One region of the Blautia intestinihominis genome, then DNA from elsewhere that is predicted to be linked to it. Evidence: riboswitches for the same ligand, from Rfam matches in the RefSeq annotation. Region 1 holds a riboswitch; each other region holds the start of a gene.
The links. Region 1 has a riboswitch for cobalamin ahead of WMO75_RS16830 (ABC transporter substrate-binding protein). Riboswitches for the same ligand answer to the same signal wherever they lie in the genome.
Positions count from the first base shown of each region.

Region 1 (4,781 bases):
TTCCTTCATTCAGCATATAACCCCATTCCGGTGCCGGCGGCTTCGCGCCAAATCCCAGGAAGGACATTGCTGCCAGTTCCAGCATCATGGAACCTATATCTGTCGCAGCAGTAATGATCAGTGTAGGAAGTGCATTTGGAAGCATATATCGAAACAGCATATACGGTGTTTTGGAACCGGTAACGATCGCTGCTGATACATAATCCCTGTCACGGATCTTCATAACCAGGCTTCGTGCCAGACGCGCATATTTGGTCCAGCTTACTACTACAATAGCGATGATCGCATTTTTGATACTTGCGCCCATAATACCTGCAACAGCAAGAGCAAGTACCAGTCCTGGGAAAGCAAGCATCATATCTGCAATTCGCATAATAACAGCATCAATGACACCTCCGAAATATCCTGCAAGGACTCCGGTAACAGTTCCCACCAGAAAGATCAGGGCAACAACACCAAAGGTTGCTGACAGAGATGCACGTGCTCCATAAATAACTCTTGAAAAAATATCCCTGCCCATTTTGTCGGTTCCAAAAATATGTTCCTTGCATGGCGGAAGCAGTGCATCTACCAGAGAACCTTTTAACGGGTCAACCCCTCTGGTTACCACCGGTGCAAATACTGCTGTCAGAATAATACAGACTGCAAGAATAGAAAACACGACAAAAGTTTTATTTGCTAAAAATCTGTTTTTCTTTTTCATGATTCTACTCCTTTAAACGCATACGTGGATCAATATAAACATAAGATGCATCAACGATCAGGTTAATGACCATATAAATCAGGGCAAGCCATAATACATATCCCTGGATCAGATTGTAATCACTGGATGTGATTGCTGAAACTGCAAGGTTTCCAAGACCCGGATAAGAGAAGATTACTTCTACAACACTGGTTCCTCCAAGAAGTGATCCTATGGAAAGACCAAACATTGTGATCAGCGGAAGCAATGAATTTGGAAATACATTGCCCCAGATAATCTTTGATTTCTTTACTCCTCTTGCCTGTGCACCGATCACATAATCCTGACTCAGTTCATCCAGCACCGCTGTTCTTACCTGTCTGGTATATTTGGAAGACATTGCAATCGCAAGTGTCAAAGCCGGAAGAAACAGACTCTTAAAGTCTCCCGCAGAACTGATAACCGGAAATGCATTGATATAAACACAGAATGCCAGCATTAACAGAAGTCCAACCCAGAAGTTAGGCATCGCACATCCGAGGAATGTAATTCCCCGGACGAGATAATCGATCCATTTATCTTTATATATGGCAGACAACATACCTAAAGGTACAGAAATAACCAGCATAAGGATCATGGCCATTAATGTAAGTTTCAAAGTCGGCCATAATCTGGCTGCAAGAAGTTCTGTAACTGGTTTATTTAAGCTGTATGATTTGCCAAAGTCACCTTTCAGACAGTTCTTAAGCCATCTGGTATACTGCACCAGAAACGGATCATTCAGACCAAGTTCCTCGCGTGTCTCCTGAACCATTTCTTCAGTAGGCATTACACCGGTTGCCGTGTACATGTTTCGTACAGGGTCACCTGGTGACATAAAGGTCAGTGCAAATGTAATAAAGCTGATACCGATCAATACGATCACAATCTGTAATAAACGCTTGATTATTTGCTTTTTACTCAAAAAAGACACCTCTTTTTATTTCTGTTTGTAACTATTCAGTAACTTCACAATTCGCAGACTTTTCTTATTCTGCAGGAGTAATTTCTGTTGACAGCCAGTAGTAATCTGCTGTATGGATATGTGCAGAACCAACTTTCTTACTGTAGATCATAGATGAGTTGTAGTATCCATCAATCAGAACCGCTGCATCATCTACCAGGATCTGCTGCATCTGGAAGATCAGATCTTTTCTCTTTTCCGGATCCATTTCACCTTTTAATTCTTCATATAACTTATCATAGTCCGGGTTGGAGTATGCGCAGTAGCTGGTATCAGTTGCCCAGTTAGCCATATATGCCAGAGGATCTCCGGTACCAACAGTGATCCAGTTATTGTTATTAAAGTCATAATCCAGTGCTGCAAGTTTACTCCACTGATCATCTGAGCTTCCGTATTCAGGAACAACACCGATGCCGATTTCTGCAAGATACTGTGCGTGAGCATCTGCAAAGTCATTCAGAAGACGGTTTTCATAAGAAATATATCTAAGGTTGATATTCTGGCCATCCAGTTCACGGATTCCATCTCCATCTGTGTCAACGATTCCTGCATCATCCAGAATCTGTTTTGCTTTTTCCGGATCATAGGTATATGGATTCTCAAGTTTGTCGTAATCATAGTTCAGAGTAGATGGCAGTACGGAAAATCCTGGTGTATAAAGTCCACCGATTGTTCTGGAATTACAGATTGTATCATAGTCAATTGCCATCAGGATTGCCTGACGAAGTGTTTTGTTTCCAAGAACACCATCAAAGTTCATCCATGCAAATCCGCAGCGTACACCGGATGCAATATCAACAGTAAAGTCATCACTGTCCTGGAAATCCTGAATATCTGCTACATTTGTGATATTCTCAACCAAGTCTACCTGACCACTCTGGAGAGCCATTGTTTTTGCGGAGTTATCTCCCATGAACAGCAGATTGATCTTATCGTATGGAACATCTTCACGATAATACTCATTTGCAGCTAATGTATAACCAACACCTACACCATTGAATTCTTCAATCTTGTATGGACCTGTTCCAATAATTCCATTATCGTAGTTTTCAATATGTTCTACATCTGTGATTCCCATAGTTGGGTGGCAGAGCTGTCCTACAAGGTTTGCATATGGTTTGCTTGTTTTGATGTTAATAGTATTTGCATCATCATCTACAGTAACTTCTGCTTCAAATTCCAGATATTTCTCCGGTTTGGCAGATCCGGAAGGTCCTACCTCTTTCATGTGATCAAAATACTCTTTTACCTTTGTCGGAGTTAAATCACATCCGTCAGAGAATTTAATTCCGTCTTTCAGCTTGATCGTCCATTCTGTATGCTCGTCATTTACTTCATAACTCTCAGCAAGCCACGGGATAACTTCCATATTGTCATCGAATTTAAATAATGCTTCAGCAATACCATATCTCATAGCATTCCATCCACTGTTTTCATCATTTGCACTGTTTACACATCCATCTGTGTACATCTGACATCCGAAGTTTAAAACCTTCTCATCACCCTTCGCCTGTACAGTAACTCCCATTAATAATGCAACTGTTGTTGCCGCTGCTAACACAAGTAATTCTCTTTTTGTTTTTTTCATCCTTTACTTCCTTTCTTTTTTTGTTTCTTCGTTGTTTTTCTTCCTTCTCATACTGTCCATTCCTGTGATTTTGAACGAAAAAAAAGACAGATGCTCCCACATCCGTCACGAAATCTTACCATTAAAGAATCAAACATATATATGCAACACATGAAGTTGTAACTCTTAAGCAGGATTTCTCGTCGTCCGCAAGAATCTCTTTTACCAGAAATAAGCAGGTCTCCTGACTTAAGCTTACCCATTTTCAGCACCTTCCCAGAAAAATATCTTCCAGTGGCATTCAGCTGAAAACCAACTATCACAGTGACGGGATCGTACCGGATTTACACCGGTTTCCCTTTTAATCAGACCAGCAGGACGCTTCTGCTGGTCTGAACTTATCTCTAAAATCATTAAATGACCGTATGAATACTCATCTAGCATAACATACCATCATGTATACGTCAATTATTTTAGACTCTTATTTTCTATCTATTTTTCCGTAAATTTCCGGAATTTCTCAAAATTTGTTTCCGGTGTATAGGATTTCAGAACTTCCATCATGTCCTCTACACTATATGTATTATCATACATTCCAATAGATAACGCATACTGCTTATTAAACTCATCTACTGAATCCGCTGTCCAGAATGACTGCTGCAGCCGGAAAGCACTTCCATCTTCACGGTAATCTTCTGCAAAGCCTTCCAGAGCATTTTTCATGGCAACAAATGATGGTGCAACGATAGCACCGTATTTTCCTACAAGATAGTCGATTCTTTCCTTGCCGTTATATCCCTTTTTATTAAACATTTCGTATGTATCTTCTGTAAAACAGTCAATGGAACCCAACAATACATCTGTACTGTTCTCTTCTTCATAAGCATCAATTATCTTGATAAAATCACTTGCGCTCACTACACTCAGAATAACATTATAATCTCCTGTATTCAGCGAATCAGCCAGCTTTTCATCCAGGTGATCTTTTGGATACCCCGGAACCAGAGTAATCTTAATGTCACTGCCTGTTTCAATTTCTTCAGTATCCTGCGTATTCACCAGTTCTTCTACAGACTTCTCATATGACAGGCCATATGCTTCCTGAAGCTTATTCAGAATACCAATCGTTCTCAGACGATGCATCTCATTACCGATAGCAGATCCTCCACATGCTATTATGTAATGATTCTGGTTATTCTGATCCTCTGAAACAAAATACTCCGCCATATTGGCAGCCGCATCCATTTCTGTTTCAACAGATGTTCCTATTGTTCCCAGAAAATAAGGATTATCCTTTACTTTCTCATACATTTCATCACTGATCGTTCCTGAGCCACGTACATAATACATACCATATTCTTCACATACCGGAAGAACTTCTTCAAGATCTGAGGAAAGGAAAGAAATAATTCCCTTTACATTTCTTTCATGAAGCTCGTTGATAAAGCTGATTTCTTCTTCTGCTGTACTTATACTGGAAGAATATAAAAACTCGACTTCAAAAGCCATGCCGACATAATTTTCAAAAT
Region 1 covers NZ_JBBMEI010000086.1:748-5,528, reverse strand. Annotated here, with positions in the region: gene nikC (nickel transporter permease) at 1-703, opposite strand, end outside; gene nikB (nickel ABC transporter permease) at 708-1,655, opposite strand; gene WMO75_RS16830 (ABC transporter substrate-binding protein) at 1,711-3,273, opposite strand; cobalamin riboswitch at 3,470-3,669, opposite strand; gene WMO75_RS16825 (hypothetical protein) at 3,745-4,781, opposite strand, start outside.

Region 2 (4,781 bases), on a different contig from region 1:
CGATGCCGATAAACTGCCTGAGCATTAAAAAGGAAGAACTGCCAGATTTTGAACCATGTTTTTCCAGGCTATAAATCTGAATTCCTTGTCATTTACACTTTACTCTGGTAAAATAAAACCGAAAAAAATCCCCGCCAGTAGAAGCAGGGACAAAAAAGACAGACAGGGAGAGAAAGATAAATGGAATACTGGGATATCTACGATGAAAATAAACAGCCGACAGGCCGCACAATGAAGAGAAACGACTGGTGTCTGAAAGACGGGGAGTATCATCTGACCGTGCTTGGTGTTGTTGCAAGACCGAACGGCACATTCCTGATCACCAAACGAGTTATGACAAAAGCCTGGGCTCCGGGCTGGTGGGAAGTTTCCGGCGGCGCGGCACAGGCAGGAGAGGATTCCTATGAGGCAGTGCTCCGTGAAGTAAAAGAAGAAACCGGTCTGGATGCAAGAAACGCAGAAGGCGGTTATCTTTTTACCTATAAGAGAGAAAATCCGGGCGAGGGCGATAACTACTTTGTAGACGTTTACCGCTTTGTCATGGACATTGATGAGAAAGACCTGACACTGCAGACGGAGGAGACAGACGGACACATGTTTGCAACTCTGGAACAGATCCAGGCATTTGCAGCAGAAGGCAAATTCCTCCATTACGACAGCATCCGCAAAGCCTTCGAGATGTAGGAGGCTGCCATGGAATTTGCAGTATTAGGGCTGTTTTGCGGCATCCTTATTCTGTGTATTGTATGTAATGTTTCTATTATATATGCATTACTGGCAGGTTTCGTGATCTTTGGCTGTTATGCAAAGAAAAAAGGATTTTCAGTAAAAGAGATCCTGCATATGGCGGGCGAGGGAATCTGGAAGGTCAGAAACATCCTGATCACCTTTATGCTGATCGGAATGCTGACCGCACTCTGGAGACAGGCAGGAACGATCCCGGTGATCATCTGCTATACGATCCATTTTATAAAACCATCGGTCTTTCTTCTGATGGTATTTCTTTTGAACTCGCTGGTTTCGGTGCTGACCGGAACTTCGTTTGGGACAGCGGCAACAGTAGGCGTTGTCTGTGCGACGATGGGCTCTGTCCTTTCGGTATCTCCGTGGCTCTGCGGCGGTGCGATCCTTTCGGGAATCTTTTTTGGTGATCGCTGTTCACCGGTCTCGACCAGCGCCCTTCTTGTGTCAGAACTGACAGAGACCAGCATTTACAGGAACATCAGAAATATGCTCCGCAGTGCACTGATCCCCTTTGTACTGGTCTGCATCCTGTATACAATGATCGGAATGAAGACTTCCCATACACAGGAACTGCCGGATCTTACCGGAGTTTTTCATCAGGAATTTCGGATCGTCTGGTGGACACTTCTGCCGGCACTGGTGATCCTGGCTTTGTCCGTGGCGCAGCTCGGAGTCAAAATCTCTATGCTTGCAAGCATTGCCGTGGCACTTGTCTTATGCGTCTGGATACAGGGGATGCCGCTTATGGAACTCCCGCACATCCTTATCTTTGGCTTTCACAGCGAAAATGCAGAGATCGCTTCCATGCTGGATGGAGGAGGGATCGTTTCCATGCTGAGGGTCGGTGCGATCGTGTGTCTTTCCTCATCCTATTCAGGGATTTTTGAGAAAACGGGGATCCTCGACGGGATCCAGGCGACCGTAGAAACTCTGGCACAAAAAACATTTCCGTTTCTTGCGATCCTGCTCACATCAGCAGCAGCCAGCGCGATCGCCTGCAACCAGACACTTGCGATCATGCTGACACAGCAGCTCTGCGCCAGAACAGAACGAGACAAAGAAAGGTTTGCGAATGACCTGGAGGACAGTGTCGTGATCCTTGCACCAATGATCCCATGGTCGATCGCGGGGGCAGTTCCGCTTACGGCAGTCGGTGCACCACAGAGCAGTATTTTATTCGCGTTTTTCCTGTATCTGCTGCCGCTTTGCAGGGTATTGGATGGAATTCGGAAGAAAGGATAAGAAAAATGAAATTTACAAGAGAACAGATAGCAAAAGCGCTGAAACTTTATGTCATTACGGACCGAAGCTGGCTGAAAGAAGACGAGACACTTCTTTCTGTCTGCGAAAAGGTGATCCAGAACGGGGCAACCTTCCTTCAGCTCCGAGAAAAAGAACTGGGTGCAGAAGAGACAAGAAAAGAAGCCATAGAACTTCAGAAACTCTGCCGCAGGTACAATATCCCCTTTGTAGTGAACGACAGTGTGGAAATCGCATTGGAAATGGATGCGGACGGTGTACATGTCGGTCAGTCAGACATTAAGGAAAGAGACATCCGTGCCATGATAGGACCGGACAAAATCCTCGGGATGACAGCCAAGACTGTTGAACAGGCGATCGCAGCCGAAAAAGCCGGAGCAGATTACATCGGAACAGGGGCGGTTTTTGGCAGCACGACAAAGAAAGATGCCAAATATCTTTCCATGGAAGAACTGAAGAAGATCGCAGCCTCTGTCAGTATTCCGGTCGTGGCGATCGGCGGGATCAACAGCGAAAATGTCTCACAGCTTGAGGGCAGCGGAGTCAACGGTGCAGCCGTGATCTCGGGGATCTTTGCAGCGGAAGATCCGGCAGCAAAAACAGCACAGATGAGCAGGCTGACCGATATATTTTGTTAAAAATAGCCCAAATGTATTGTAATTTGTCAAAAAATATGATACTGTATAGAAAATTGAATAAAGAAGATAACAGGTGCCGAGGGCATTGTTCATGAGGTTAAAAGGGAAACAGGTGAGAAACCTGTACGATCTCGTCACTGTAAGCACGGAGTACGGTTCTGTATGCATTAAGCATGATCACTGGGAAACTGGGAAGATAGAACCATATGTTGAGCGGCAAGTCAGGAAACCTGCCTGTTGTCTGGTACGGGAATATGGATTCCAGATCACGAGTAATTGGTCGTACCGTTTTTTGATAGACCACTTACCCCTTTTTTGAGGGCTTTTTTTGTGTGCAGGATTCTGTTCAGTTTTCGTACTGTAATGTCAAAGGAGGACAAAAACATGAAAAACAAAACTGTAAAAGCACTTGCAACACTGTTAGCGATCACAACTGTATCTATGATGGGTACAGCAGGAGTTATGGCTTCTGACAACACCGCAGAGGACACTGCAACAGAGGCAGCAGCAGATGACGCAGATGACGCAGAAGCAGCAGACGATACAGCAGAGGCATCTGATGATGACCAGGCAGCAGCAGACAACGTTGCAGCACTGATCGACAAGATCTACGTTCAGGAAAGAAACGACACAACAGATGAGGACTGTAAGGCAGCCAAAGAAGCATGGGATGCTCTGACAGACGCACAGAAAGAACTGGTAGAAGGTGAAGAAGCAAGCCCGGAATATTTCGGACGTGACACAGGCGATGCTTCCAAGGATGACCCACGCAACCAGGATGAGATCGGTGAGAACGAACTTCTTGTTGTAAGCTTTGGTACTTCCTTCAACGACAGCCGTGCACAGGATATCAAAGGAATCGAAGATGCTCTGGCAGCAGCTTATCCGGACTGGTCCGTAAGACGTGCTTTCACAGCACAGATCATCATCAACCATGTAGAGGCAAGAGATGATGAAGCAATCGACAACATGGATCAGGCTCTTGACCGTGCAGTAGCAAACGGAGTTAAGAACCTTGTTGTTCAGCCTACACATCTGATGCATGGTGCTGAGTACGATGAGATGGTAGAAGTAATCGACAACTACAAAGACAAATTCGAATCTGTAGCAATCGCAGAGCCAATGCTTGGTGAAGTTGGTGATGACGCTACTGTGATCAACGACGACAAGAAAGCAGTTGCACAGGCTATCACAGATGAAGCTTGCAAGGTAGCAGGATATGACAGCATGGAAGCAGCCGCAGAAGACGGAACAGCATTCGTATTCATGGGACATGGTACTTCTCATACAGCAAACGTAACATACGATCAGATGCAGACACAGATGGAAGACCTTGGATTCACAAACGCTTTCATCGGAACTGTTGAAGGTGAGCCGGAAGACACCGCATGCGAAGAAGTTATCGCTAAGGTTAAAGATGCAGGCTTCAAGAAAGTCGTTCTTCGTCCGCTTATGGTTGTAGCTGGTGACCATGCAAACAACGATATGGCTGGTGATGATGAAGATTCCTGGAAGAGCCAGTTCGAGGCATCCGGAGCATTTGACAGTGTTGACTGCCAGATCGAAGGTCTTGGGAGAGTCGCAGCAGTTGAGGATCTGTATGTAGCACATACAAAAGATGCTATCGATTCTCTGGGAACAGCTGATGATGCAGCAGAAGTAACAGATGACACAGAAGAAGCTTCTGATGATGCAGCAGCAGAGGAAACAACAGACGATGCAGCTGATACTACAGAAGAAGCAGCAGAATAATAAAGAAACAGTTTTTATGTAAGATAACGGGGCTGCCCGGGAGGATCTAGGTCTTTCCGGGCATTTCCTGTAAAAGCAGGAGGAAAATATTATGAAACGTTCAGTGGCAATGATGGCATGCGTATTAAGCGGAGCACTTATGTTTGGAAGCTTTACGCCGGTTCTGGCAGAAACAGAAGTCAAGTCAGTTTCTACAGCAACAGCAGATGCCAAGAAGGATGATGCCAAGGCTGATACAACCGATAAGAAGGACGATGCAAAGGATGCAGTTCTGGAAGATGGCACCTACAGTGCTGAGTTTGACACAGACAGCGGAATGTTCCATGTAAACGAAGCAAACGATGGCAAGGGAGTCCTGACAGTCAAAGACGGTAAGATGACACTTCA
Region 2 covers NZ_JBBMEI010000001.1:126,412-131,192, reverse strand. Annotated here, with positions in the region: gene WMO75_RS00525 (NUDIX hydrolase) at 181-684, shown strand; gene WMO75_RS00520 (Na+/H+ antiporter NhaC family protein) at 694-1,986, shown strand; gene thiE (thiamine phosphate synthase) at 1,992-2,642, shown strand; cobalamin riboswitch at 2,697-2,894, shown strand; gene WMO75_RS00510 (sirohydrochlorin cobaltochelatase) at 3,027-4,394, shown strand; gene WMO75_RS00505 (hypothetical protein) at 4,486-4,781, shown strand, end outside.
Region 2: linked by a shared signal. The riboswitch ahead of WMO75_RS00510 (sirohydrochlorin cobaltochelatase) and the one ahead of WMO75_RS16830 (ABC transporter substrate-binding protein) in region 1 are both predicted to bind cobalamin.

Region 3 (4,781 bases), on a different contig from region 1:
TGCCATTTGTCTTGCTTACATTGAAGACACGCTCATACCAGGTACCATTTTTTACAGAATGGAAAGAGAAGATTACTTCTTTGTCAAGATAATCTGTAGTAGCTTCTCCACCCATAGCGTTTGCCTTCATATTGAAAGAAACTTTGCGGTCTGTGATGTCAGCCGTTGTTTCAGCTTTTGCTGCATCTTTGGCAAAACCGATAAATACTTTGTCAAAGCTGTCGCTGCCCATGGTCAGGTGAAGGATTTCCTTATAATTGTTAGAATTTGGTCCGCCGATGGTTTCAAGAGAAGCAGCAGCAACGTTGAACATCTTAACGCTGTTGTCAACGGTCAGATCTTTTGTATGATCGTAATCACCGGTAACTAAAGTAGCAGCGTCTTGATCGATCACAGCCTGGCGAGGATAGAAAGCTCTTTTCAGAGAGTTCTTGCCTTCTTCATATTTGGTAAGGTAGCTGTTGGAGATAGCTACGATCGGAAGGTATGTCTCGCCTTCTGCTACAGGGACAGTAAACTGCCATTTACCGTTAACTTCTTCACCGGCGATCCAGTTGTCTCTGTTATCACCATTTGCAACAGCTTCTTCATAAGTACCTTTGTACAGATAATGATAACCTGTTCCGTGAAGGGTAAGGATGAGATTGCCGTCTCTGAGAATAGCTTTTTCAACGTTAAACATTAATGTTTCGTTTGTAACAGTGAGAAGTCCTCTTTCAACCAGAGCGTTGACCGCATCGGTGATAGCGGTGGCCAGTTTGTCAACGTCATCCTGTGTTGCAGCTTTGTATGTACCGCTAAGTGCTTTCACGGCAGAAGTAACAGCATTGGCTGTTTCGTCTGTATAGATGGAGAGGTCTTCAGGAACAGTTGCCAGAGCAGCATCTACAGAAGAATAATCCAGGGCAGCCTGTTTGTTCATGCCGGAAGCATCAATATCGCTCTTGTCAGTATCTGCCATGGAGGTGGTGTCAAAAGTGATGGCCTGGACATTGCTCCATTTTGAGCCTTTGTTGACGTTTGTGGTCTTACTGAAGCTTGCATAAACAGTATCACTGAGGCTTGCAACAGGAATGGTATAATAGTAGGAAGAATCCGCAACATACCAGTCAACCTTGTGCTGAGTAGCAGCAGCTATGTCGTCTGCCGTTGTACCATTTACGAGAGCCATGTAGTTTCTGTTCTCGTTTGCCTGATGCATTTTTACGAGATAAGTGCCGTCGTCCTGCTTGGTAACGATAGCATCATCCATGGCATACATGCCGGAAGCAACACCTTCACTGTTGGTAACAGAAACTTTGATGGAATGAGTCTTGGCTTCTTCTACAGCTTTTTTGACCAGAGCATTGACTGCATCGGTGATGGCCTGTGCCATCTTGTCAACATCAGCCTGCTGTGCCATAGTATAATCTCTTTTAACTGCTGCAACGGCAGCTCTTACAGCATCAGCTGTTTCATCAGTGTAGATGGAGAGGTCTTCCGGAACAGTGGCCAGAGCTGCATCTACAGATGTGTAATCAGCAGGACCGTTTGTAGCCGGAAGTTTGTTGATATCGGATGCAACTGCATCTCTTTCTTCGGTTTCTGCCATGGAACTGACATCAAAGGTGATTGTCTGAACATTTCCCCAGGCTTTGCCTGCATTTACATTTTTGGTATAGCTGAAACTTGCATAGAGGGGATCTGTCAGACTGGCAACAGGAATGGTATACCAGTAGCCGTCGTCTCCACCAGCAACATACCAGTCAACCTCATGATTGGTTGCTTTGTTTTTATCATCTGTGAGAGCCATGTAGTTTCTGTTTACGTTTGTCTGGTGCATTCTTACCAGATAAGTGCCATCGTCCTGTCTGGTGACAACAGCACTGTTCATAGCGTACATGCCGGAAGCAACCCCTGAACTGTTGATAACAGAAACTTTGATAGAATGAGTTCTGGCTTCTGAGACATCCTGTTCAGATGTCTCACCAGATGTAAATACATCTGCTTCATCCGCACTGAAGGTAGATGTATCTGCTGTAAATTCATCAGTTGTCAGGTCAGAATCCTCTGTCGTAATGTCGGCCGCTAAAACAGAATCCTCTGTGGAAGTGGAAACTTCTTCTGAATCAGAAATTTCTTCTTCGGGTACTACGTCAATTTCTTCGACTGCTGCAAAATCCAGATCCTCCGCAAGAACTGAGACTGAAGCTGCCGGAGTAACTGCCAGTGATGCACTGAGAAACAATGCTGTCAGAATTTTACTTCTTTGTTTCATTTTCATAATCTCCTTATTATTGAATAAAATTGAGGCATCATGAAGGATGCCCTGTGCAACTGGAATGTCCCGCGAATTACATTCTGTTATTAATCATATCACTTCTTGTTAAAAATAACAAATGCTAACAAGAAAAAACACTGCTTTTTCTGTGCATATTGGCACATTTTTGGCAGTACAAATCAGGCTCAGACTATTGCACTAGGATGCATATATTGCTATAATAAAGCAGAATATAGGAACTCCAGTGCTGTCACTGACAGATAATAGGGAATCAGGTGCGAATCCTGAACGATCCGGTCACTGTAAGCGTAAGAGAGGATTGCAGAAGCCATTGCATGTGAAGTTGTGTGAGAAGGCGTGATCTTAGAATACTCTGCAAGTCAGGAAACCTGCTGGAGAATCAGTGAAAAGCTTCCGAAGAAAGCAGAATTTCACAGAAACGAAACATCCGGTTATGCAAAGAAGGATGTTTTATTTGTGCGACTGAAGTCTACTCATCTGGATCGGAGAGTAGGCTTTATATTTTTGCAGTGTAAGAGGAAAAATCCTATATGAGATACTTACAGAAATGCGTTTTATAAGAGGAGAGAGGCATATGCATTCGAAAAAATTTCTCGCTGCATTCCTTGCATTGAGTATAACAGCTGCACCACAGGCATCGGTCATGGCATCAGCAGAAAATGCATCGGCGCAGGAAAGCAGTGAAGACTCATCAGGAGAATCTGATGAAAATACAGCTCAGGAAACAGAAGAAACTGATGCGGGCGAAACAGAGCAGAACACAGACGATGTATCATCAGGAGAAGAATTCCTTCAGATAACAGACAAAAAAGCGTATGCAGAGGATGATTCCATTCTGATCGAGATTGTCTCTGCCAATACAACTTATAACAGAGTATATATCGGAAACAGAACAGACGAAGACCGCACACCGGTAATTGAGGGCTCTCTGGATGAAGCGGGCAGATATCATTATCTGTTTTATATCGACCCGAAGTACCTTGGTGAAAAAGCGGCTTATGTCCCGGGAAATACAGAGGATGACAGCTGGTATACAGAGGAAGAACTGTATTTTATGCTTCCGTCTGAAGTATCAGAAACACCTGTACAGGAAACAACGGATACAGCAGAACCTTCTGAAACAGTACCGACAGCAGAAGAAAATACTTCTGCAGATAATTCCGGCGAAGGAATGATTTCAAAGAGCTCAGACAGTTCAGACAGCGATTCTGCTTCTCTCTGGCAGATCGGAGCACTGGAAGAGACTGGTGCAGAGCAGACTACAGCAGCCGAGGACTATCGTATTGAAAGTCTGGAAAAAGACAATACGACAGAAGACAGTATTGCTGAGACAGAAGCAGATGCCGTTTCCATGGCAGATGGTACGTATAAAGCAGATGATTTCTCATTCAGCGGCGGTACAGGAAAAACAAAGATCACCTGTGAAGGGATTACTGTAAAAGACGGTCAGACCTATGCAACGATCAAATTCAGCAGCAGCAGTTTTACGAAACTGGTTGTGGACGGCAAAGAATATCAGCCTGCAAGTAACGAAGGCGGTTCTTACTTTGAGATTCCGGTGACTTTTAATACAGATATGACGATCACCGGAACGACGATCGCCATGACAGAGCCGCATGATATTGAATACGTTATCCATATCACAAAGAGCGGTGCAGCCACACCGGATGCCACTCCGACAGTCACACCACAGCCGACAGCCACACCGAAGCCGACTTCTGCACCATCCAGTGATATTCCGAAGGATGGAACCTATACAGGCACGGTGACACATGTATCTGGTACGGCTACGATGTTCAAGATCAATGCATGTGAGATTACGGTCAAGAATGGTAAGGTTACTGCAAAAATCACATTGAGTGGAACAGGATACGACAGGCTGTTTCTTGGAACCAAAGAAGAGGCTTTGAAGGCGGCAGACAGCAAGCTGATTTCCTACAAAGTTGATGCAGAGGGTAAATATACCTATGAATTTGCATTGGAAGGTCTGAACAAAGATACGAAACTGGCTGCGCGCTCTCATCGTTACTATGAGGCTGGTGATAAGGATAAAATGTGGTATGACCATACGCTGAAATTCAACGTAGATACCAGCAATTCCGGAACTGGCGGAGATGGTTCCAAAGATGATAATTCGAACGGAAATAATTCAGGGAATAACTCTAATGGAAATAACAGTTCCAATGGAAGTAACTCCAATGGAAGCAGTTCCAGCGGCAGCAACAGTTCCAATGGAGGCAGCACCGGTGGAAGTGGTTCTAATGGAAGCAGTTCTGGCGGCAGTTCAACTGGTTCCGGCGGAAGCAGTGGATCCGGTGGAAGCAGCTCGAGTACAAATAACTACAAATCAAATACAGATGGCAAGACAAGCCAGGTAGATTCTTCTGCCGGCGGCTTAAAGGATGGGGAATATGGCTCTGATCAGTTCTCTTTCTCCTGGTCAGGTGGAACAGGTACGCATGGCCTTAATATTACCTGCGACAAGATCAGCGTCGAAGAT
Region 3 covers NZ_JBBMEI010000001.1:120,180-124,960, reverse strand. Annotated here, with positions in the region: gene WMO75_RS00500 (Ig-like domain-containing protein) at 1-2,257, opposite strand, end outside; cobalamin riboswitch at 2,486-2,671, shown strand; gene WMO75_RS00495 (hypothetical protein) at 2,856-4,781, shown strand, end outside.
Region 3: linked by a shared signal. The riboswitch ahead of WMO75_RS00495 (hypothetical protein) and the one ahead of WMO75_RS16830 (ABC transporter substrate-binding protein) in region 1 are both predicted to bind cobalamin.